Regions from separate parts of the Sphingobium sp. B7D2B genome, predicted to be linked through region 1. Evidence: predicted binding sites of a transcription regulator. Region 1 holds the regulator's gene; each other region holds the start of a gene.
What was found. The regulator LexA, encoded in region 1, represses DNA repair genes until DNA is damaged. The targets are predictions, from matches to a motif close to GTTCCNCNCTTGTTCT.
Positions count from the first base shown of each region.

Region 1 (7,672 bases):
CCTCGTCTGGATAGCCGTCGAAGCACTGGTCATCCGACCCGATCTGCGGCTCGACCCAATTCGCCTTTGATCCGAGCATCATGTGCACCAGCGACGGCGGCTTGGGCAAATCGCCGTCGATCGCGGAAGCGAAAGGGTGGAGCAGGTCGGGATACTCTGGGCTGAACACCCAGAGCGCGCTCGCGCAGGACGGGCAGAAGTGCCGCTCGCCGGTGCTGACGCGGCATCCGCCCTCGCCCCCACCGCCGCCATCGTCCAGCGTTGCGTGATAGACGGCGGTCTCGCCTTTCACCTTGAGCGTGCGCTTGTCGGCGTGGAGATTGATGGCATAGCCGCCACCGCTGGCGGTCTTGCGGCAGATCGAGCAATAACAGCGCAGGAATGGCACCGGCGCGCGGCTGTTGACGGAAAAACGCACGGCGCCGCATCGACAGGAACCTTCGAGCTTGAGGGGCATGGCACGGTCCTCTTGTGGTGATCGTCTCTCGAGCTGAACCGCTCTTATCTCCGCCGGTTCCCTCAGCGCCCATTGCGCGCTTCCCCTTGCGGCCACTTAATCCTTGATCTGCGCGCGCATCCTCCGCATGGCGAGCGCGCCCGGTGCCCGGCCCATGTCCGGTGGCCGCGTGCCCTGGCAGGAGATGTCCGCCCGTGATCGTTCGCAACCGCCTTGGCTTGCTCGAAGTGCTGTTCGCCTATCGCGGCACGATCATGCCGCATATCCAGCATCGGCTGGCAGGCATCGCCGTGGCCAGCGTGGCGGCCATTCTGGCAGCGCGCGCCTGGCCAGGGCTATTCGCGCAGATCAGCGGCATTCCATTCGCCCTGATCGGCCTGTCGCTCTCCATCTTCATGAGTTTCCGCAACAGTGCCTGTTATGATCGCTGGTGGGAGGGCCGCAAGCAATGGGGCGCGCTGATCATCGCGAGCCGCTCCTTCGCGCGGCTCACCTCCTCGCTGCCTGAGGAGGAACGCACCCCGCTGCTCCGCGGCATCTGCGGCTTCACCAACGGTCTTGCTGCCCGCCTGCGTCAGCACGATGAGGCTGCCGCGATCGGCCGGTGGGTGAACGATGGACCATGGCGCACCTCCCCGAACCCGACCGACACCGTACTTTACGAGATGGGTGCGCGCTGCTTGCGCCTCTCCGCAGATGAAAAGATCAACCCCATCCACCACTCACTCATCGAGGCGCAGCTCCAGGCGCTCAGCGATGTGCAGGCGGCCTGCGAGCGGATCGCCAGCACGCCGGTGCCGTTCACCTATTCGCTCATTCTCCACCGCACGACCTACGTCTTCTGCCTGTTGCTGCCCTTCGCATTGGCTGGCTCGCTGGGCTGGTGGGCCCTCATTCCGGTGCTGGTGGCGAGCTATACCTTCTTCGGGCTGGACGCCTTGGGCGATCAGCTGGAAGACCCGTTCGGCTATGATCCCAACGATTTGCCGCTCGATGCGATGACGCGGACGGTGGAACGCGAAATGCTCGCCCGCCTCGGCGCGACCGACCTCCCCGCACCCATCGCGCCCGATCAGCACATCCTGACCTGATTGCTTGCTAGCGCGAGGCTGGAGCGCACCGAAACCTGAGATATTTGGCCGATCCGTGTTGACGTGGCTCGATTCGTTTCCTAAACGTTCTCCGTCCGTTCCATATTGGGGAACCACTCATGTTGACCGCCAAGCAACAGCAACTGCTCAGCTACATCAAGCAGCATCTCGATCAGGGTGGCGTCTCGCCCAGTTTCGAGGAGATGAAAGAGGCGCTGGACCTCAAATCGAAGTCCGGCATCCATCGGCTGATCAGCGCGCTGGAAGAACGCGGCTTCATCCGCAGGCTGCCCAATCGCGCGCGGGCGCTCGAAATCCTCAAACTGCCGGATGGTATGCCCGTGGCAGAGCGGACGGAAGAGCCGGCGGCGGCCACCAACGTGACCCCGCTGCACAAGGCGCCCACCGCGCCGGCGCGGACGATCCCCATCGCCGCCAATGACGTGATCGAAATTCCGCTGCATGGGCGCATCGCTGCCGGTCTTCCCATCGAGGCGATGGAGAGCGACACCATGTTGCCGGTCCCGGCCGCGTTGCTGGGTGCCGGCGATCATTACGCGCTGGAAGTCTCCGGTGACTCGATGATCGAAGCGGGGATTTTCGACGGTGACTTCGCGCTGATCCAGCGGACCGAGACGGCGCGGGATGGCCAGATCGTCGTGGCCCTCATCGACGAGAATGAAGCGACGCTCAAATATTTCCATCATGAGGGCCGCAAGGTGCGGCTCGATCCTGCCAATCGCGACCATGAGCCGCAAACCTATGAGGCGCGGCAGGTGCGCATTCAGGGCCGGCTCGCGGGGCTATTGCGGCGTTATAACTGAGGCGGGCTATATGGGACGCCGGCTCTAGCGCGAGCCGGTACCCACGATCCAGGGATGGCGGCTGCGCGGATCGTGGCCCGCCACGATCTCTCGACTGTCGAGCAGGATCAGTGCGCCGCCCATAGCGCTCAGCGCTGGCCGATCCAGCTTTGCCCAGCGCGGCACACATCCGGGTGGGAGGCGCCGGTCCGCGATCACCAGATCAGCCTGTGCGCAGGCGGCCACCAGCTCGGGATAGGGAACAAGCAGGCGCGAGCGACTGATCAGCAGGTGAACCGGCGGCTGGTCAGCACGGCCCGGCAATGTCATCGCGCACATGTCCCGCGTGCATCGCGTGTCCGGCGCCTGCGCGAGGGACGCAAACTCACCGTCATAGGCGCTCGCTTCAGCCAGAGTCGTGCGAACATAGTCCCCGCTTCGGTCCCGCAGCAGTGCCATGCGCCCATCGCGCAGGCGCACCGCCACATGATGGCCGTCGGCGGTGACGAGCACGTCGGCGGACGGTGCCAGAAATGTCAGGAAAAAGCCTAGCGCCGTCAGAGGCAGGCCCCACCAACGCAGCGCCGTGTGCCAGAGCATCAGCCACAAGAGGCCGATCATGGCGAGCGCAAAGGCCAGTCCGCTGGAGACGGGCAGCGATAGCGTCGCAAAGGGCTGACTGGCGACAGTATGCGCAATCCACAGCAGGAACTTGAGCGCCACACCGACCACCCACCAGACCGGCGCCCCCAGCCCCACAGCGTCGAGCACCAGCGCGAGCACCTCAGCCGGCATCACCACGAAACTTGTGAGCGGAATGGCGATCATATTGGCCGCCGCGCCAAGCAGGCCCGAGCGATGAAAATGGGCAAAGGCAATCGGCGTCAGCACCAGCTCGACCAGCAGCCCGGTCGCCAGCAAGGCGCCGAGGCTGCGGGTCCAGCGCTTTATCCGCCCCTCATCGCGTCGCTCGAACAGCCGCCGTGCGGGGGGATATTCGTAAAGCGCCACGATTGCGGTCACGGCCATGAAGCTCATCTGGAAGCTGGGGCCGATGACAGCCTCGGGCCAAAAGATCATCACGATCAGCGCGCCGGTCGCGATCAAGCGCAGCCCGATTGCCTCGCGGCCCAGAGCCATGCCCGCGATCACCAGCAGAGCGGCAATGCAGGAGCGGATCGTCGGCACCTGCGCCCCGGTGAACACAGTGTATCCGATGCCCGCCGCGCCGCCCACGCAGGCGGCGATCATCAGCACCGGCCAGCGCAGCGCGAGGGCCGGCGACAGCGCAAGCAGACTGACCATGATGAGAATCACGCCGCCGATCAGCGCGGAGACGTGCAAGCCACTGATCGAGAGCAGATGGGCAAGCCCGCTGCGCCGCATCGCGTCCGCATCCGCCTCGCTGATCCAGTTCTGATTGCCCGTGGCGAGCGTGATCGCGATCGTCCCTTCCGGTCCCGGCAACCGCGCGGCGATGTGGTGGGCGAGAGTCGCGCGCGCATCCCCGCCAGGGGGTGCCGCATCGAGGCGCTGCACTTTGTCGAGCGCCCGCCCGGTAGCGCCGAGACCGGAGAAATAGGCCGTCCGCGCAAAATCATAAGCGCCCGGCAGGGCAGCCGGTGCAGGCGGCATCAGCCGCGCGCGTAGGGCAATGCGGTCGCCAGCGGCAATCTCTTCGCCCATCTGAACGGGCGCCGCGTTGATGCGGACCCGCGCCGGCAGATCGGGACGGGACAGCGGCGCGACCTCCAGCCGCACCAGCCCTCGCGCAGCCAAAGGCGTCGCCGTGAGGACGCGGGCCTCCATCTCCACCACGGCAGCACGCGCGAGCGGCGGCTGCGCGACGAGCAGGGCCTTGGCCCAGATCAGCAGACAGCCCGCCGCCAGCAGCACCGCGCCAACGGCGAGCGCAGCGGGCAAGCGTCCTCCGCGCCCCACGGCGCCAAAGGCGGCGGCGACGCCCAGCCAGAAGGCGATCCACGCCATCCACTGCGGTGGCGCAGGCAAGGTGAACCAGGCGATGATCCCGGCGCCCAGCAGGATCGGCACCCACAGCGGTAGCTGCGCCCGCTCGGCCTCCAGCACCGATTCCGTCCACGCATGAAGCCGTCCCAACCAGACACTGCTGCGGCGCAACAACGGTATTTGTCGAGCCGGAAAAGGCGTGCTAGGGGCATTCTCGTTCACTAGGAAACCCACCCGCGACATAAGGGAAAAGCAGGCATAGCGTGGCAGAAGGACGGAAACAAACAGGCACGGTCGTCACCCGCTTTGCCCCCTCGCCTACGGGATATCTCCACATTGGCGGCGCACGCACGGCGCTGTTCAACTATCTTTTCGCCCGTCACCACGGCGGCAAGTTCCTACTGCGCGTCGAGGATACCGACCGCGCCCGCTCGACCGAATCCGCGATCGAGGCGATCTTCGACGGCTTGAGCTGGCTGGGCCTTGCAGGCGATGACGAACCGGTCTTCCAGTTCGCGCGTGCGGCACGCCATGCCGAGGTCGCCAACGCCCTGCTCGACGCCGGCCATGCCTATAAATGCTTCGCGACTCCCGAAGAGCTGGCAGCCCTACGCGAGCAGCAACGCGCCGCGCGTCAGCCGATGCGCTACGACGGGCGCTGGCGCGACCGCGATCCCTCCGAAGGCGGCGATGCCCCCTATGTCATTCGCCTGAAGGCGGCCCGCGAGGGCGAAACCGTCATCGAAGATGCCGTGCAGGGCCGTGTGGTCGTGCAGAATGCCGAGCTGGACGACATGATCCTGCTCCGCTCGGACGGCACGCCCACCTATATGCTGGCCGTCGTCGTGGACGATCATGACATGGGCGTCACTCATGTGATCCGTGGCGATGACCATCTCAACAACGCCTTCCGCCAGCTCGGCATCATCCGCGCGATGGGCTGGCCCGAGCCGGTCTATGCGCACATCCCGCTGATTCACGGGCAGGATGGCGCCAAGCTCTCCAAGCGGCATGGCGCCATGGGCGTCGATGCCTATCGTGACGAGCTGGGCATGCTGCCCGAGGCGGTGAACAACTATCTGCTGCGACTCGGCTGGGGCCATGGCGATGATGAGATCATCAGCCGCGAGCAGGCCGTCGAATGGTTCGATCTGCCGGGCGTGGGTCGCTCGCCGTCGCGATTCGACCTCAAGAAGCTCGAAAATCTGAACGGCCACTACATTCGCGAGGCCGATGATGGTCGCCTCGCTCTGCTCGTCGCCGAGCGGATGGATCCGCTGGACGACGATGCCGCGGCCCAGGCCCGGCTGCACCAGCTTGCGGCGATCATGCCCGCGCTCAAGCCCCGCGCCAAGACGCTGCTGGAGCTGACCGACGGCGCCGCGTTCCTGTTTGCCAAACGGCCGCTCGCGGTCGAAGAGGCTGCCGCCAAGCTGCTCGACGAGAATGCCCGAGCTCTGCTCGGCACGGTGGTCGAGCGGCTGCGGGCGCTGCCCGACTGGTCACTTGAGTCGCTTGAGGCGGCCATCCGCGCGATCGCGGAAGAGGCTGGCCTTGGCCTTGGAAAGATTGCACAGCCACTGCGCGTTGCTTTAACGGGACGGACGACGTCGCCCGGTATCTTCGACGTGCTACTCCATCTTGGTCGGGACGAAACCTTGGGCCGCCTGCAGGATCAGGCCGGACTCCTCCAGGCTTCCGGGTCCGGGCCGCAAATTTGAGCAATAAGGGGTGAAGGAATGAGCGACAGCACAGTCAAAATGACCGTCGAGGGCAAGGATCTCGAATGTAAGGTCGTCGAAGGTTCCGTCGGCCCCAAGGTCATCGACATTCGCAAGCTCTATGCCCAGACGGGCATGTTCACATATGATCCCGGCTTCACCTCGACAGCGAGCTGCGACTCGGCACTGACCTATATCGATGGTGATGAGGGCGTGCTCCTTCACCGCGGCTATCCCATCGATCAGCTCGCGGAGCAGTCGAGCTTCATGGAAGTAGCCTATCTGCTGCTGCGCGGCTCGCTCCCCTCGAAGGACGAGTTCGAGCTGTTCGAGCGGACGATCACGCGCCACACGATGGTGCACGAGCAGCTCTCCACCTTCTTCCGCGGCTTCCGTCGCGATGCCCACCCCATGGCGATCATGTGCGGCGTGGTCGGCGCGCTGTCCGCCTTCTACCACGACTCCACGGACATCACCGATCCGCACCAGCGGATGATCGCGAGCCATCGCCTGATCGCCAAGATGCCGACGCTCGCGGCCATGGCCTACAAATATTCGGTCGGTCAGCCTTTCGTCTATCCGAGCAATGACCTGAGCTACACCGGCAACTTCCTGCGCATGACCTTCTCAGTGCCCGCCGAGGAGTATGTGGTCGATCCCGTCGTCGAAGCGGCGATGGACAAGATCTTCATCCTGCATGCCGACCACGAGCAGAACGCCTCCACCTCGACCGTGCGCCTCGCCGGTTCCTCGGGCGCCAATCCGTTTGCGTGCATCGCAGCGGGCATCGCCTGCCTGTGGGGTCCGGCGCATGGCGGCGCCAACGAAGCGGCGCTCAACATGCTCCGCGAGATCGGCACCGTAGATCGCATCCCGTCCTACATCGCCCGCGCCAAGAACAAGGACGATCCGTTCCGCCTGATGGGCTTCGGCCACCGGGTGTACAAGAACTACGATCCGCGCGCGAAAGTGATGCAGGCGACCGCCAAGGAAGTGCTGGACAAGCTGGGCGTCAGCGACCCCATCTTCGACGTCGCCCGCGAGCTGGAGCAGATCGCACTGCACGACGAATATTTCATCGAGAAGAAGCTCTACCCGAATGTGGACTTCTACTCGGGCGTGATCCTGTCGGCGATCGGCTTCCCGACGGACATGTTCACGGTGCTCTTCGCCCTTGCCCGCACCGTCGGCTGGGTCGCGCAGTGGAACGAGATGATCTCGGACCCAGAGCAGAAGATCGGCCGTCCGCGTCAGCTCTACACCGGCCCGACGCAGCGCGATTATGTCCCGATGGACAAGCGCTGAGCCTCAGCTGGCTTATTCATGGATTAGAAAAAGGGGCGCCCGAAGCGCCCCTTTTTCTTGCCGGTCAATTTCGAAAACCAAGCCGCGCCGCAATGGGCGCGGAAGCTCAGGCGGCTTTGCGGGTCTTGGCAAGCTTCTTGAGCAGCATGTCCCGCTTCAGGCGAGACAGATGGTCGATGAACAGAATGCCTTCGAGATGGTCCATCTCGTGCTGCAGGCAGGTCGCGAGCAGCCCTTCCAGCTCTTCCTCATGAATCCGCCCCTGCCGATCCATCCAGCTGGCGCGGATGCGCGCTGGCCGCTCGACCTCGGCATATTGGTCCGGCA
Region 1 covers NZ_JAOQOM010000001.1:2,351,821-2,359,492, forward strand. The annotation lists gene M2341_RS10880 (GFA family protein) at 1-457, opposite strand, end outside; gene M2341_RS10885 (bestrophin family protein) at 652-1,548, shown strand; gene lexA (transcriptional repressor LexA) at 1,668-2,372, shown strand; gene M2341_RS10895 (ComEC/Rec2 family competence protein) at 2,397-4,469, opposite strand; gene gltX (glutamate--tRNA ligase) at 4,583-6,040, shown strand; gene M2341_RS10905 (citrate synthase) at 6,059-7,345, shown strand; gene def (peptide deformylase) at 7,452-7,672, opposite strand, start outside.

Region 2 (7,672 bases), 460 kb from region 1:
GAAGGCTGCAAGGCGCATAACCAGATCGACAAGAAGAAGGCCAATGAGCTGTTCGACTTGATCGACAAGTTTGCCGGCTATGGCTTCAACAAGAGCCACGCGGCCGCTTACGCGCTGCTCGCCTATCAGACCGCGTGGCTCAAGGCGCATTATCCGGCCGAATTCTACGCCGCCTCCATGGCGTTCGATATCCACCAGACGGACAAGCTGACCGTCTTCGTGGATGATATGCGCCGCATGGGGCTGACCTGCCTGCCGCCCGACATCAACGTGAGCGAAGCCGATTTCTCGGTGGAGCCGGACCCGGAGGATGCCAGCCGCCATGCCGTCCGTTATGCGCTCGGTGGCCTCAAGGGTGTGGGCGAGAAGGCGATGGAAACGCTGGTCGAGGAGCGGGTCCGAGGCGGCGCGTTTCGCGATCTCGATGATCTGGCCGGGCGGATCGAACCGCGCCTGCTTAATCGCCGGCAGCTTGAGAGTCTGGCGGCGGCCGGCGCCTTCGACAGCCTGGGGCTGGACCGCGCGGTGGTCCATGCCGCTGCCGAGGCGTTCCTGGCGGTTGCCGCCAAAGCCGCCGAGCAGCGCGAGAGCGGGCAGGGCGGCTTGTTCGGTGGGGAGGACGTTTCCCATGCGGATGTGCCGCTGCCGGATGTGAAATGGGCCGCCGTCGAGCGCATGGCGCAGGAGAAGGAGGCGTTCGGCTTCTATTTCTCGGCGCACCCCGTGGACCGCTACCGCATCCTCGCGCGCGGCAAGGGCGTGCGCAGCTATGCGGAACTGTGCGGCCAGTCAGATGGCATTGGCGGGGGCGACCGCACGGGCGCGATGATGGCCGGGCTGATCGAGGATATACGCTGGCGCGAGACCAAGCGCGGCGCCCGCTATGCTTCGGCGACCTTCTCGGATTCGAGCGGGCAGTTCCAGGCCAGTTGCTTCGATGAGGAAAGCTGCAAGCTGCTCGCAACCCTGCACGAGAGCAACGAGTGCGCCCTGCTGACCGTGGAGCTGGATCGCCAGCCCGGTGAGGAGACCCCGCGCGTCACCGTGCGCAACGTCCAGTCCTTCGCGCGCCTCGTGGGCACGGCGCGAATGCGGATGGTCATTTCCGTCGAGGAGCCCGGCGCTATTCCTTCGCTCCGGCAGATGCTGGGCGAACGGCGCGGCGCGCGCTCGACGGTGGAGCTGGACGCGGCGCTGCCCGATGGCGGGCGGGCGCGGGTCATCCTCGGCGAGGATTTCCAGCTCGATGCCGAGCTTGGCGAGCGCGCCGAAACGGTGCGGGGCGTGACCAGGGTGGTGCTGGCCCAGCACGGGCCGCAGCTGGCGCTGGTCGCCTCCCGCTAAACCGTGCCTGACGCGCGATGTGCTGCACTGCACCGCGCCGGAGCCCGAGCCGAGGCGGCTTTCCTCGCCTCGTGAGCACAATTGAACGCAGCGCTATTGTGCGTTTGCGAAATGTTAACCATCGCAGCGGCGGGGGTGCCATCCCGTTCCATCGGGTGGCGCCGGGGGTGACTCTTAGGACTTGGGAGTTACCGATGAAAACTATGTACAAACTGCCGCTTGTCACAGCGGCGCTCATGGCCGGAGCCGCCTTGGCGGCACCATCACAGGCCGCAATCATCAGCTTCGATGGTCTCTCCGGATCTGGTGATCCGTTCACCAGCTACACGCAGGATGGGTTTACCTTCGCGAATGTACTGGGGTCTTCGGTCGTCGATACCGGCTCGGGCAATAGCGCGCCCAGCGTCGGTTTTGGCGGCGGGACGGCGCTCAGCCTGTTCGATCTGACAGCGGGCGGCGCAAGCTTCACGCTCGATAGCTTCGATCTGGCGACCGTGGACAGCAACCTGCTCTACAGCGTGACCGGCTTTGCGGGTCAGGTGCCAGTGTTCAGCCTGCTCTCGACCTTCTCCGGGGATTTCTCCACCATCGCCGGCGCCAGCAATCTGGTCGATCGGGTCGTCTTCGGCTTCGTCGTCGGTGGCGCCTCGGCGAACATCGACAATATTGCCGTGACCGGAAGCAACGCTCCGCCGGTGCCTGAGCCGGCTGTCTGGGCCATGCTGGTCATCGGCTTCGGCGCGGTTGGCTACACGTTGAGGGGTCGCAAGGCGACGATGCGCGTGTCCTTCAACTGATCTGACATAGCCGAAGGGCGGTCTGTTCATCGCAGCATGCTGAACAGATCGCCCTGATCGAACGGCGGCACGAACAGGTCATGCCCCAGCGCAAGGCGACCCTTGCCAAGGCCATGGCGTGCCTGAGCGACGCGGAAGCGGGTGGCGATCAGCTCCGCATAAGCCCCGGACCCGCGCATGCGCGTGCCGAAATTGGGATCATTGTCGCGCCCGCCCCGCATCGACTGAATGAGGCTCATCACCTTGGCGGCCCGGTCCGGATAATGCTCATCGAGCCACTCCCGGAACAGCGGCGCGACCTCGAAGGGCAGTCGCACCGGAATGAACGAGACCGATTGAGCGCCCGCCTCTGCGGCCGCCGCGACAAGTGCTTCGATCTCATGATCGTTGATCGCCGGGATCATCGGCGACAGGCTGGCATGGGCCGGCACCCCCGCTTGTGAGAGCCCGCGGATCGCCGCGAGCCGGCTGGCAGGCGAGGGCGCGCGCGGCTCCAGCTTGCGGTGCAGCCCGGCATCCAGCGTGGTGAGCGAAATCGCCACCGCGACCAGCCCCTGCGCTGCCATCGGCCCCAGCAGATCGAGATCCCGCAGCACCCGGTTGGATTTGGTGGTGATCATCAGCGGATGGCGGCAGTCGGCCAGCACCTCGATGCACGCCCGCGTGATGCGATACCGCCCCTCGATGGGCTGATAGGGGTCGGTGTTCGTCCCCATCGCGATGGTCTTCACCACATAAGCACGCTTGGCGAGTTCCCGCCGCAGCAGTTCGGCCGCATCCGGCTTGGCGAACAACCGGCTCTCAAAGTCCAGCCCCGGCGAGAGATCGAACCGGGCATGGCTCGGCCGCGCGAAGCAATAGATGCACCCATGTTCGCAGCCTCGATAGGCATTCACCGATTGCTCAAAGCCAATGTCGGGGGAATTGTTGCGGGTGATGATCGTGCGCGCCTGCTCCAGCGTCACGGTGGTGCGCAGGGGTGGCGGCTGGTCCTCACCGTCCGCCAGTCGCGCATCCAGCCAGTCGCCATCCACCTCGCGCGCGGGCAGGTGAAAACGCCTCGATACCTCATTAGCCGGGGCGCCGCGCCCCTTGATCGCACTCATGTGTCAATAGAACATATGAAGAACATAACCGCAATAGGCTTTGCGGTGTGGCGATGTCCGCTTCATCGCGATAAGGCCGTGGCGGCAACGAGCAAATGGGGAAAACGATGAAGACGACCGCTTGGATTTCGGCTGCAGCATGTGCGCTTGTGATGATGACAGCGCCCGCTCATGCGGCCGATGAGGAACCGTGCGGCAAGGGGCTCGTCTGCGCGAATGCGCCGGAGACGGTGGTGAAGGCGATTCAGGAGGCCGGCTACAAGGCCAGCCTGAGCAAGAGCGAGTCGAGCGGCAACCCGATGATCACCAGCGCGGCGAGCGGCTACAACTTCAACATCTATTTCTACGAATGCGAGGACGGAAAGAACTGCGCCTCGCTACATTTCTCGACCAGCTTCGTGGATGACGGCAAGAACACGCCAGAGCTCGCCAATTTGTGGAACCGCAAGAACCGGTTCAGCCAGATGGCGGTGGACGAGGATGGCTCGCTCGACCTGACCTATGACGTGACAACCTATGGCGGCCTGACCCAGCGCAATTTCGCCGATGTCGTCGATTGGTGGCAGACGATGCTCGGCGCCCTCAACAGCTTCTTCCGCGAGCAGGGCCATATCGAGTGACGGGCTTGCGCTTGTGGGGCAGGGGCGATAAGTTCTCATTTCGTTCCTGTTTTGCCGCGAGTTGCCGTGACCGTCGAAAGCCTCGTTCTTAGTCTGCTTCTTCTGCTGGTCGGGCTTGCCGCTGGCTGGCTGATGCGCGCCCGTATGGCTGCGCCGGTTGAGGCTGAGCGCAAGGCTCTCGCCGACCGACTCGCCACCCTTGAGGATATGCGCAACGCCGCGCTGCGCGACCTCGCGGTGGCGGCGAGCCAGGCGGAAGAAACGGACCTCTTGCGCGCGAAATTGGATGAGACCGATCGCGCGCGGGACGAGGCCGAACGGATGCTCGCGGCTGTGCAGGCCGATCAGAAGGCGCGGATGGAGGGCTTCGAGGCCCAGATTCGCGCGCTGGGTGAGGCGCGCGAGCAATTGTCTGCGCAGTTCAGTGAAACTGCCGGCAAGTTGCTGAACGAGGCGCAGCGCATGCTCATCGAGCGCGCCGACCAGCGCTTCCATCAGGCTCATGAGAAGAGCGAGGCGAGCCTCAAGGCGCTGCTGCAGCCGGTCGAGACGACGCTGAAGCGCTATGAGGAAGGCCTAGGCAAGGTCGAAAAGGAGCGGGTGGATAGCTACGCCGCGCTGCGCGAGGCCGTCGAGCAGGTGCGGTTGGGCAGTGCAGAGGCGCGGGTGGAGACGGCCCGGCTGGTGAACGCGCTGCGTTCTAGCCCCAAGGCGCGCGGGCGCTGGGGCGAGCAGCAATTGCGCAACGTGCTGGAAATGGCGGGGCTCAGCCAGTTCGCCGATTTCCGCTCGGAAGTTTCCGTGGATACTGCCGATGGCCGGCTGCGCCCGGACGTGATCGTGCGTCTGCCCGGGGGGCGGCAACTCATCATCGACGCCAAATGCTCGCTCAACGCCTATCTGGAAGCGGTCGACGCTGTGGACGAGGTGGTGCGGGCCGGGCATCTCAAGGCCCATGCCGGCGCGATCCGCAACCACGCGCAGCAGCTTGGCGCCAAGGATTACTGGACGCGCTTCGGTGATGCGGCGGACTATGTCGTGATGTTCATCCCCGGCGAGCATTTCCTCGCCGCGGCGCTGGAGCAGGATGACGGCCTGTGGGAATGGGCCTTCGAGAAGCGCGTGCTGCTGGCCACGCCGACCAATCTGGTCGCCATCGCCCGGACCGTTGCGAGTGTCTGGCGGCAGGAGAAAATGGCCGAACAGACCCAGCAGATCGCGGCGCTCGGCAAAGAAATGTACGAGCGGCTGGCGGTGGCCGCCGGACATCTTTCTTCGCTTGGCCGCAGCCTCAATGGCTCGGTCTCCAGCTACAACAAATTCGTCTCCAGCTTCGAGAACCGCGTGCTGGTCACCGGCCGTCGCTTCAAGGATCTGAGCGTCGAAACCGGATCGCGGGAGATCGACGCGATCGAACCGGTCGAGGCGCTTGGGCGGTTACCGGCACCGGGCGAGAGCGCCGCTCAAGAGGCCGATGCCATGGCCGACGAGCGAGTCACAGGGCGCGCGGACTAGCGTCGTTCGACCAGGTGGCCCTCCGAAAGCGACGCCAGCACGATGTCGCGCGCGGCATGCAGATCCTCGACGATGTGGGCGCATAGGCCCTGCATTTCTGATGTGGGCGCCATCAGATCCGGCACCATCACCGTCATCATGCCTGCCGCGGCTGCCGAGCGCACGCCATTGTGTGAATCCTCAAGGGCAAGGCAATCGGCCGGCGAGACGCGTAGCCGCTCTGCGGCGAGGAGATAGGGATCGGGCGCCGGTTTTCCCGCCTGATAATCGCCAAACGCCACGACATGCATGAACCGACCCGCCAATCCATGATGTGCCAGATGATGCCGGACCTGCTCATGGCCGGAGGATGTCGCGATCGCGCGGGGCAACCCCGCCGCATCGAGCACATCGAGCAGCGCTTCCACACCGGGCTTGAGCGGCAAATCCCGCGCCACGAACTGGTCGAAATGGGCTCGCACGCGATGCCGAAAATCATCGGCCGGAAAATCGCCGCCGAAATGGTCGAGCAAGTGCTGTCGCGCGGTCGGCCATGGGCACCCCAATGTGGCATTGAAGAGCGCCTCGGTGATCGCGTGACCGCCCTCATCGCCGGCGGCAAACATCGCCGCGCGATAGAGCGTCTCGGTGTCGAACAGCACGCCGTCCATATCGAACACCACAGCTTTTGGGGGGCGGTCCAGCTTCATGCCCGCCTCATAGGCAGAGAGCAGGCGGGTTGAAAGCGCTTCGGCTCACTGCCCTTCCAAGGCGCGCAAAAGCGCCTATGATCGCGGCCGTCACGGGGCAGAAGGAACAGACATGTCTTTCAACGAAGCGTCGAACGAAGCCACTGCTGCCTCCCACATAGATGCGACCATCGATGCGGCGCTTCCCGAACTGCTGGAGATCTATCGCGACCTGCACGCCAATCCGGAACTGAGCTTCCAAGAAGTGCGCACTGCGGCGACGCTGGCGGCGCGGATGCGAGCGCTTGGCTTTGCCGTTACCGAGCAGGTCGGGCAGACGGGCGTGGTAGCTGTGCTGGAGAACGGTCCCGGCCCGGTGGTGATGATCCGCGCCGACATGGATGCGCTTCCGCTCGAGGAAAAGACCGGTCTGCCCTACGCCTCAAGGGTCCGGGCGACGACGCGCGATGGCATCGAGAGCCCGGTGATGCATGCCTGCGGCCACGATACGCACATGACGGCCTGGACCGGCGCAGCGCAGGCGCTGATGGCGCTGCGGGCGCGATGGTCGGGCACGCTGGTGATGATCCTGCAGCCGGCCGAGGAGATCGGCCTGGGTGCCAAGGCCATGCTGGACGATGGGCTGTTCACGCGCTTCCCCAAGCCAAGCCACGTCCTTGCCTTCCACGACAGCGCCGAGCTTGCGGCCGGCATGATAGGCTACACGCCGGGCTGGATCCTGGCGAATGTGGACAGTGTGGACCTCACCGTGCGGGGCCGAGGCGGCCATGGCGCCTATCCGCACAAGACCATCGACCCGATTGTGATCGCGGCACGCATCGTCACCAGCCTGCAGACGCTGGTCAGCCGCGAGTGCGATCCGCAGGAGGCGGCCGCGGTGACGGTCGGCAGCTTCGTCGCCGGCGCCAAGCACAATGTCATTCCGGACGAGGCAAAGCTGCTGATCACCGTGCGCAGCTATTCCGATGAGACGCGCGCCCGCCTGCTGGGCGGCATCGAGCGGATCGCGCGGGGCGAGGCGATGGCGGCCGGTGTGCCGGAGGACCGGATGCCGATCATGACGGTGGAGCAGGATTATACGCCGGCCACCTACAACACGCCCCAGTTCAGCGATCATGTCGCGGGCGTGCTGCGCGCCCATTTCGGTGCCGATCGGGTGCGGCAGGTGCCCTCGGTGATGGGCGGCGAAGATTTCGGCCAATATCACCGCGCCGATGACAGCATCGAGAGCATGATCTTCTGGGTCGGCGGGGTGGACCCTGACAAGGTGGCCGCTGCGCAGCGCGGCGAGATCAGCCTGCCATCGCTCCACAGCCCGCTCTGGGCGCCTGATCCCCATGCGGTGATCGGGACGGCCGCAAAGGCGCTGATAGTGGCGGCGCTGGATATTTTTGGGAAATCGTAGGCTGACTTTGCGGGGGGGCATAGCTTATGTTTTTCGGTTCGAAATACGTTGGCCCGAAACAGCAAAATGCGGACCTTTAGGTCAGACTTCGAAATGCTGACCAAGAAGCTCATCCTCCCCCTGCTGATCATGTTCACCGCGGCTTGTTCTAACGCGCCGCCAGCCGACCAGTCCACGACCGATGCGCCGTCTCGCG
Region 2 covers NZ_JAOQOM010000001.1:1,888,868-1,896,539, forward strand. The annotation lists gene dnaE (DNA polymerase III subunit alpha) at 1-1,344, shown strand, start outside; gene M2341_RS08600 (PEPxxWA-CTERM sorting domain-containing protein) at 1,539-2,141, shown strand; gene M2341_RS08605 (PA0069 family radical SAM protein) at 2,168-3,247, opposite strand; gene M2341_RS08610 (YbjN domain-containing protein) at 3,355-3,867, shown strand; gene rmuC (DNA recombination protein RmuC) at 3,934-5,382, shown strand; gene M2341_RS08620 (HAD family hydrolase) at 5,379-6,071, opposite strand; gene M2341_RS08625 (amidohydrolase) at 6,184-7,476, shown strand; gene M2341_RS08630 (TPM domain-containing protein) at 7,570-7,672, shown strand, end outside.
Region 2: a site for LexA is predicted at 3,256-3,271, ahead of M2341_RS08605 (PA0069 family radical SAM protein). Genes of this name have one in related genera too.

Region 3 (7,672 bases), 150 kb from region 1:
GCGCGCCTCATACCGCGGCCTGCCCGGCCGCATCGGCCGGCGCGCACTGATGCGCGGTGGCGAAGCGCGGCTCTTCCGCGCAGCTGGTGCAGAGATCGTCCTCCGCCCACCCGCATGTCATGTCGCCGTTGCGGCAGGCATCGTGCTGGGTGCAGGCGCAGACCCGGCAGATGGCGGGCGGCGGCTTCGCCGGATTGTCCACGCATACGCAAAGCTGGATCAGCACTTCGCCGTCAAAGGGATAGAGCTGCTGCAGCGCGACGGCCGTGCTGATGGTCAGCGGTGAAACATCCTGCTCGATATTGCGCAACCAGGCCACGCGATCGCGCAGGTTCATTGGATAGGGTGTCGTCTCAATGCGGAGCGCGACGTCCTCGACTTCGAGGCCGGCAGCGGCGCGGCGGCGGGCGAGATAGGTGCCGGGGCTCATGGGCGCAGACGAGTGCATGGGCAGGCTCCAGACAGCAGAAAGCCGCTCCCGGAAGCGATGCTGCGGGACGGACGGTGGACAGGATGCAGTGGACGGTGGGCGGCGCTTAGGGCGGTGCGCGCGACTGGACGGCGCCGATGGCATCGGGCGCCTGCTTGGCCCTCTCGACGTGCTCGAGCAGCGGGAGAATGTTCTTCAGCTCATCAAGAGCCTCGATCACTTCCCGCTGCGCGGCACGCCGATCGGCTTCAGTCGCACCGGGGAGAGAGAGACGCACCAATGCGGCCTTCGCCTCCCCTGTCTCCTTCACCACGTTGATGACGCGGCGGAGGATCTCGAATTGGTCGGTGTAGGCTTCCGCGACCGCGGCGCCGAGCATCAGACCATAAACATCGTAGATCGGGCGGCCCTCGCCGCCGTGCTTCTGATACAGCAGATCGAGCTTGATGGCAGCGGGCACATTGACCTCGCCATCCTGATCCTCATCGCCCCATTTGCGGACGGTGCGCTCCTCATAACCCACGGCCTCGCCCATGGCCTTCCAGCCACCGGGCACCTGGCCGGCGATGCGGGCCAGCGCAGCATCGATGCTGAGCGGGCGACGGACCTTCGTCATGCCGGCGCCTGCAGTGCGCAAGCCGGCGCCAGTCCCTTTGTTGTGGGAGCCGGGGCGCAAGGGCGCCCCTTGCCGGACTGGCGCCGGTCGCGCGACGGACGGCCGGGAGCGCGACCGTGCGCAGTCAATCCTCCGCAGGGACGGCTTGAGGCCGCCCCTGCTTTGGCTACAGTCGCTATTCCAACAACCACGACTGTGAGAAGAATCCATGGATTTAAGTAAAACGGCAACGCTGCTCGCGCAGGCCGATCTGGCGCTCCTGCGCCTTTGCGGACTGACGCTGAGCCTGCTCGTTGACAAAGGTGTGGCGACGAATGAGCAGGTTCGCCACCTGATCGAGGACGGGATGAAACCACTGTCGGCAGACCATCCTCATCTGCCGGCATTCGAGGCACTGATCGACGAATTTCGCTGAGTGCGCCCGCACGCAGAGTCTCTCGGACGACGTCGTGCAATAGGCAGGGTTTCGTCATATCACTGACCCACCATTCAGCCCGACGAACGCGCACTTGCGCATCGGCCCTGCACCAAAACAGAACATGGCAAAAGCCAAGGTCGTCTGCCCGATACGGGCGCCGATTGCCTGCCTAAGATCGCCTCCGGAGATCGGGACGGAAACGCCCCGACCTCCTTCGGCCATCGCGGCTTCGCTGGGGGGGATGCCGCGAAAGATCATCCCCGGACGCCTTCGATCCGCTCAGGCACAGCACGCAGTGGCTCACCGGGCGGAGGAACGTCCTCTTTTACTCCGAGGGCCACCGCGATGCGATGGGATTCACCACGAACGCAGCGACGCTTTCCAGACAGGACATTGTGGACCTGGGTGGGGTTGAACCCGCGATCCATGGCCCATTTCGTCACGGAGATGCCCGACGCCGCAAACTGCTTCCGCACTGCATAAATGCGCTGGGTGAAGCTTTCAGAACGCGAGACTCCGGGGCCTGACATGTGCCATGTCACCTTTGTTGAAGTTTGTGAGTGATGAATGCACCAATTATGGTGATCGGTCAAGATAGGAACACCAATACTGGTGATATTTCGCTGAGGCTACGCCAAGCCCGCAGCGACCTTGGCCTTACGCAAAGCGATTTGGCCAAAATTGGCGGCGTGAGCCTCAATACCCAGAACCGTTATGAAGGCGGGACTTCACCGCCTGTCGAGTATCTGTTGCGGATCGGGGCAGCGGGGGCAGACTGGTTCTGGATCATCACTGGCCAGCACATGGAAACCGATCCACTCGATTCGCAGACGGCCCAGCTCGTCCAGCTCTACAAAACGCTACCCGACTTTCTCAAATCGATCGCCCTCGCCCAGGTGCGCGTCATGGCCGATCAAATCCCTCCCGAAAATCTGGACACGCCGCCTCCGCCTGAGAGCGACCAGCAGCAGGCGACCATGCACGATCAGCGGCAGGATTATCGACACCAATAGTGCTGCCCGGGGGGCGGAATGATACAGAAATCGAACGACCCGCGGTCGCGCGAGAAAGCGCCCGTCAATTGGGATCGACGGTACATGATCGGGCTGATCGTGACGGCCGTGGTGACAGTGGCCTTCGGCGCTTGGCTCTGGATGTCAACCGAAGCGCTTCAGCTCAAAATTGAGCATCATGCAACCGAAGCTGCCAACCGCTATGCAGACCCACGCCACATAGGCGAAAAAGGCGAATGCCTCAGCCTGCCCCTTCCTGAGCGCGCTGGCTGCGTAGCGGCAGTACGTGAGGCCTCCTATGAACGCCAACGCAATGAGCGCGACCTCGAGGCTCAACAAATTATGGCGGCCTGGACGCGGGCCATCGGAATTGCAACGGTCATAGGCTCGGCTTTCGGGATGTTCGGCCTCAGTCTGATCTTTGTTACGTTCCGCGAAACCCGCCGCACGGCGCAAGTCGCCCAAGAGAATCTCGACGCTTATTACGAATCAGAGCGTGCTACCCTTCATGCCGTGAGTGGGCAAATTGGTAACAAATCCGGCCATGAAGGGGATGTTGTAGGCATTGAGATTGAAAACAAAGGTCGATCCGCCGGCCGTATAATTGAAATGGGCCGCCAGTATCCTGACAGCACCGAGGGCGACAGCACAGCAAAAAAATGGACTGTGGTTCCTGCCGGACAGAAGGTCCTCATTCCAGCTTTCCCGGTCCCTTCAAAAGACAGTCCGGTATCGACTGTTCTTTGGATTAAGTACCGTTCCGTTGGGCCTCGCATCTACACGAGCTATTTTACCGTGCAGGTGAGTTGGTATGAGCAGGTGGGAAACAGTTTTATGGCAATCGCGCCCCATTGGAGTGTCAAAGTCACTCACAATGACGGTCACCCCGATGATACCTAGCGCCGCGGCGCTTCGCACCTTATCGTTGCTCAGCCTATCCTTGCTGGCGTCATGCGGACCTACAAAAGCTCAGAACTGCGCAGTCCCTTGGCCCTGGTTCTACTCATGGCACGACGAGAGGATAAGGGACAGCGAGGGCTATTCTGTCGAGCCGCTGCCCGCGAATATCATCAAAGTCACCCGCTCCGGGCGCGTTCTCTGGAATGGCATCGATGTCACTGAGCGTGGCTATGAGGCAGTCGCTGATGATTATCTCGACCAGCTGACCGGGTTCGGGCGGCAGACGAAAGTCAGCCTCGACTTCGACGCTGGGGCGCCATGCTCAAAGATCATCAGAGTAAGGCAGATGATGATGCAGCACCTGCGCTGTGACGAGCAGCAGATCTGTCTGCGGGGGCACCGCATTTGACCTGGGTGCCTGCGCCGAGCCGGCTTAGACCATCACTTCGCTAGACACCTATAGATGCGCCAATGATCGCGCGGTCGTTTTCACCCTTGCCACATCCAAAGACTCGGTGAACACTGCGTAAACCTTGTGGGGGGTCATCGTGGGAAATAAGAATCGTATTCGCGCGCAGGTCGTCATTGCGGCCCTGCTCGTTTTGTCGGGATGCTCGGAGCAAAGAGCGCCCGACAGCACCGCCGCCGGGAACAGCGCTGCCCTCGCCGCTGAAGCGAAGACCGAGGCCCCGACCAAAACGCCCGATGGCAGGCTGTATGTCTCGGCCCAGACCATGTTCGACAAATTCAAGAATGGCGTTGTGTATTGCTATCGCCCTGGCGACGGGGACAGTTGCGACAACGTGCAATATGCCGAAACTGTCGTCAGCCCGACCCAAGTGAACACGATCACCGTCTATAAATGGGACAGTGCCGAGAAGCATGTCATGAGGGATCGGCAGATACTCAAAGGCGACGCCATCTGCGTGACCTCGGACGAGTGGTCAGTCGAGCGGGCCAATTACTACATCACGGTCGACAATGTTGCCAAAATTCAATCCACGGACATCAGCGCGAATGCGGCCAACCTTGAGACGTGGCGGAAGGATTTGCGCGAGCGCTGGGCAGGCGTGATGGGACATGAATTCTGTTACCGCTACGCCCTGCGGCTCGATGAAAAAGGCGAAACGCACGGCGGCGAGTTCGAGGAGTTCAAGTTCTCAGGCGGCGTGCTGCAGCCGGCTGAAAGGCCGGTCTATCTCAACACTTATGAGCGCAAAGATTTAGACGCGCTGACGCTGCGGCCGCGAAACTAGGCGGGACCGTCGGCCCAGAGACGTCGGGGGGAGAATGATGACGACAGCTGTGTCTTGCAAGCTTTGTTACGGGAATGGGTACCGGTCGTCTGGGTCGATTTGCGAGGGCTGCGGTGGAGCGGGGTCTGTACACGTCCTCGAGCCCGCCACACCCTGCAAGCTGTGCTATGGCAACGGGTACAGATCGTCGGGATCCGTTTGCGAAGCCTGTGGCGGCTGCGGTTATGCGGGCCGCATTGGCGGATCAATCGCTGCGCCAGCAGCAACTGCGGTACCGGGGCAGATACTCGCTACCGTGGATAATTCCGAGATTCTGACGGAGCTGCGCGCGATCAGAAGCGCCACCGCCAACTCTGCGCAGCAGATCGCGGAGATGAGCTCAATCGCCTATTTCGTCGGCGTATTCATCTCGATGGGCATGAACTTCGCCATCGGAAACGGCTTGGGCGCGCTGCTGATCTGCTGGCTATCGTGGCTCAATGTCGGGTTTGTCGCCGTCGGCTTGGCCACGGGGACGTACATCACGCCGCCCGCCGGCGGATAGCCTGCCGGCCCGCATCGAGCAGAAAGCGACGAGTTGCACGTTTGGGATGTTCCCAATCTGTTCTCTTTGGCGTTATGTGAGCTGACGAGCCAGGGAATCTGATCATGCTGCTGCCTATCGCGCAGCCGGTCCCGCTCGCCGACATGGCGCCGGGCATCCGGTTCAAGCCGATCGGCGTGGCGGGAGCCGGCTTTCCAAGCCCCGCCCAGGATTGGGAGGAGGACGCCATCAATCTGGCGGAGTTGCTGCGGCTCAACCGGGCCGGGAGCTTCGTCTTTCGCATCGATGGCTACAGCATGATCGATGCCGGCATTTCCGACCGCGACGTCGTCGTGGTGGATCGCGATGTGACGCCGCGCAACGGCCATATCGTCATCGCGATCGTAGCCGGCGGCTTTGTATGCCGCCAGCTCGTCTATCGCGGCGGCGTGCCCTATCTGGAAGCGCGGAACAGCCGGCAGAACTATGCCACTCACCTCGCCGATGAATCGACGGAGATATGGGGCGTCGTGCGCGCCGGCGTGCGCGATTATCAGCGGTGAGCTGGGCGATCGTCGATGTGGAGAACATGTACGTCTCCAGCGAGCGGGTGTTCGACCCGCGCCTGCGGCGCGTGCCGGTGATCGTCCTCTCCAACAATGATGGCTGCGCGATCGCGCGCAGCGCCGAGGCCAAGGCCCTGCACATCAAGATGGGCGATCCGGTGTTCAAGATCCGCGACGTGATCAAGCGGCACGGCATCGAGCTGCGATCCTCCAATTACGAGCTCTATGCCGACATGAACCGCCGGTTCAACGCGGTGATCGGCGAGCATAGCGACCTGGTGGAGATCTATTCGATCGACGAGAGCTTCTACCGATTGCCGACGCTGGCGGACGGCCGGGGCGACGTGGCGGCCGCGCACGCGCTGCGCGCCGCGATCCTCCGCACGGTAGGCCTGCCGACGCGGATCGGCCTAGGGCCGACGCGCACGCTCTCCAAGGTGGCCAATGCACTCGCCAAGGCCACCGAGAAGGTTTGGGGCGGCGTTGTGGATCTGCACGATCGCGAGCTGCGCGCGCGGCTGTTTGCGCAATGGCCGGTGACGGAGGTGTGGGGCATCGCGCGGGCCCTGGCGGCGCGGCTGCAGCCGCTGGGCGTGCGCACAGTCGCTGATCTGGTCGCCCTGCCCCCGGCGGTGGCGCGCTCGGTTGGCACGGTCGTGCTCGAGCGCCTGGTGCTGGAGCTGAACGGCATCGCCTGCGACGACTTCAAGCCCGAGCCGGAGGCGCGCAAGGCGACGGCCGTGACGCGCCAGTTCGGCGCGCCGGTCACTGATCTGAGCGAGCTGCGCGAGGCCATGGTGCGGCGCGCGGTGCGCGCGGCGGAGAAGCTGCGGGAGCAGAGCCTGATGGCGACGCGGTTGATCGCCTTTGCGCACGGTTCGCGGTTCCGCGCCAATGCGCCCTCGGCGAGCCGGCAGACGCGCCTTTCGCCGCCGAGTAACGATCCGCGCATCATCGCCGCCCTCGCCGGCAAGATGATGGAGGCGATGCATCAGCCGGGGGCGGTCTATACCAAGTGCGGGGTGTTGCTCGAGGAGCTGGTGCCGGAAGGGACAGGCCAGGGCGATCTGTTTGTCCAGGCCGATCCGCGTGTGCGCGGCCTGCTGGCGGCGATGGACGGGCTCAACGACCGGTTCGGCCGGGGGACAATCCACCTGGCGGCGCAGGGTTTTGGCGGCCGGAGCTTCGACACCAAGCGGGGGCAGAAGAGCCCATCATGGACGACGGATATTCGGCAGATCCCGGTGGCGCGGTAAAGCGCACGTCGGTCATTCGGGCTGGCTGGCAGCGTCTGCCGCTTGTTGAAGCTTCCTGCGTCGGCGGAACGCGAGGAGCGTAATCAGGCCGCCGACTGCAGATCCCAAGATGAACATCTCGATAAATGCTTTGCCGGGGGTCCTTGATTTACTGAACTCCGAAGTGAGCTTCAGATAGCCGAGTTGCTTTTGCTCACTGAGGATCACGCCATTTTTGTCAGCGGCGCTGATAATCAACCAGTGCCCTTTGTAGTCCACCAGCGTCAATTTGGCACGGAGGGGGAAGCGCTCTTGGGGAAGGCAATAGATATCCCGCGATCTCCATCGGGCGGCTTCGCAGCTTATTTGCCGGCTGACATTCGCCATATGGAGCGTCATCCACCGAGTGCCAATTCCTCCAACGTCCACCACACCTTCTCGCACAATGCGCGGCGCAGATCGGGCAACATCGTACATGTCTGCCCGGTCATTGTGAGGGTTGAGGTATGCCATCGAGGCGAAGAGCAAAGGACCCCATAGCCACCATGTTGCGAGCCAGCGCTTGTTCCAAGCAGAGAACTTAGCCACTCCGCTGCGGAAGCCGGACCAATCCAGAGATTTCAGTTTCATCTGCCCCGATCTGCGCGACGCGCCGAACACCCCGGCTCGGGAATACAATCTCGGCCGCCCAGCGCAAGCCGTCGTCACGCCGAAC
Region 3 covers NZ_JAOQOM010000001.1:2,205,995-2,213,666, forward strand. The annotation lists gene M2341_RS10130 (hypothetical protein) at 1-11, opposite strand, end outside; gene M2341_RS10135 (helix-turn-helix domain-containing protein) at 8-448, opposite strand; gene M2341_RS10140 (hypothetical protein) at 537-1,046, opposite strand; gene M2341_RS10145 (hypothetical protein) at 1,255-1,461, shown strand; gene M2341_RS16495 (DNA-binding protein) at 1,719-1,994, opposite strand; gene M2341_RS10150 (helix-turn-helix domain-containing protein) at 2,028-2,477, shown strand; gene M2341_RS10155 (hypothetical protein) at 2,562-3,377, shown strand; gene M2341_RS10160 (hypothetical protein) at 3,352-3,786, shown strand; gene M2341_RS10165 (hypothetical protein) at 3,926-4,633, shown strand; gene M2341_RS10170 (hypothetical protein) at 4,929-5,177, shown strand; gene M2341_RS10175 (LexA family protein) at 5,282-5,719, shown strand; gene M2341_RS10180 (Y-family DNA polymerase) at 5,716-6,978, shown strand; gene M2341_RS10185 (hypothetical protein) at 6,991-7,587, opposite strand.
Region 3: a site for LexA is predicted at 5,226-5,241, ahead of M2341_RS10175 (LexA family protein). Genes of this name have one in related genera too.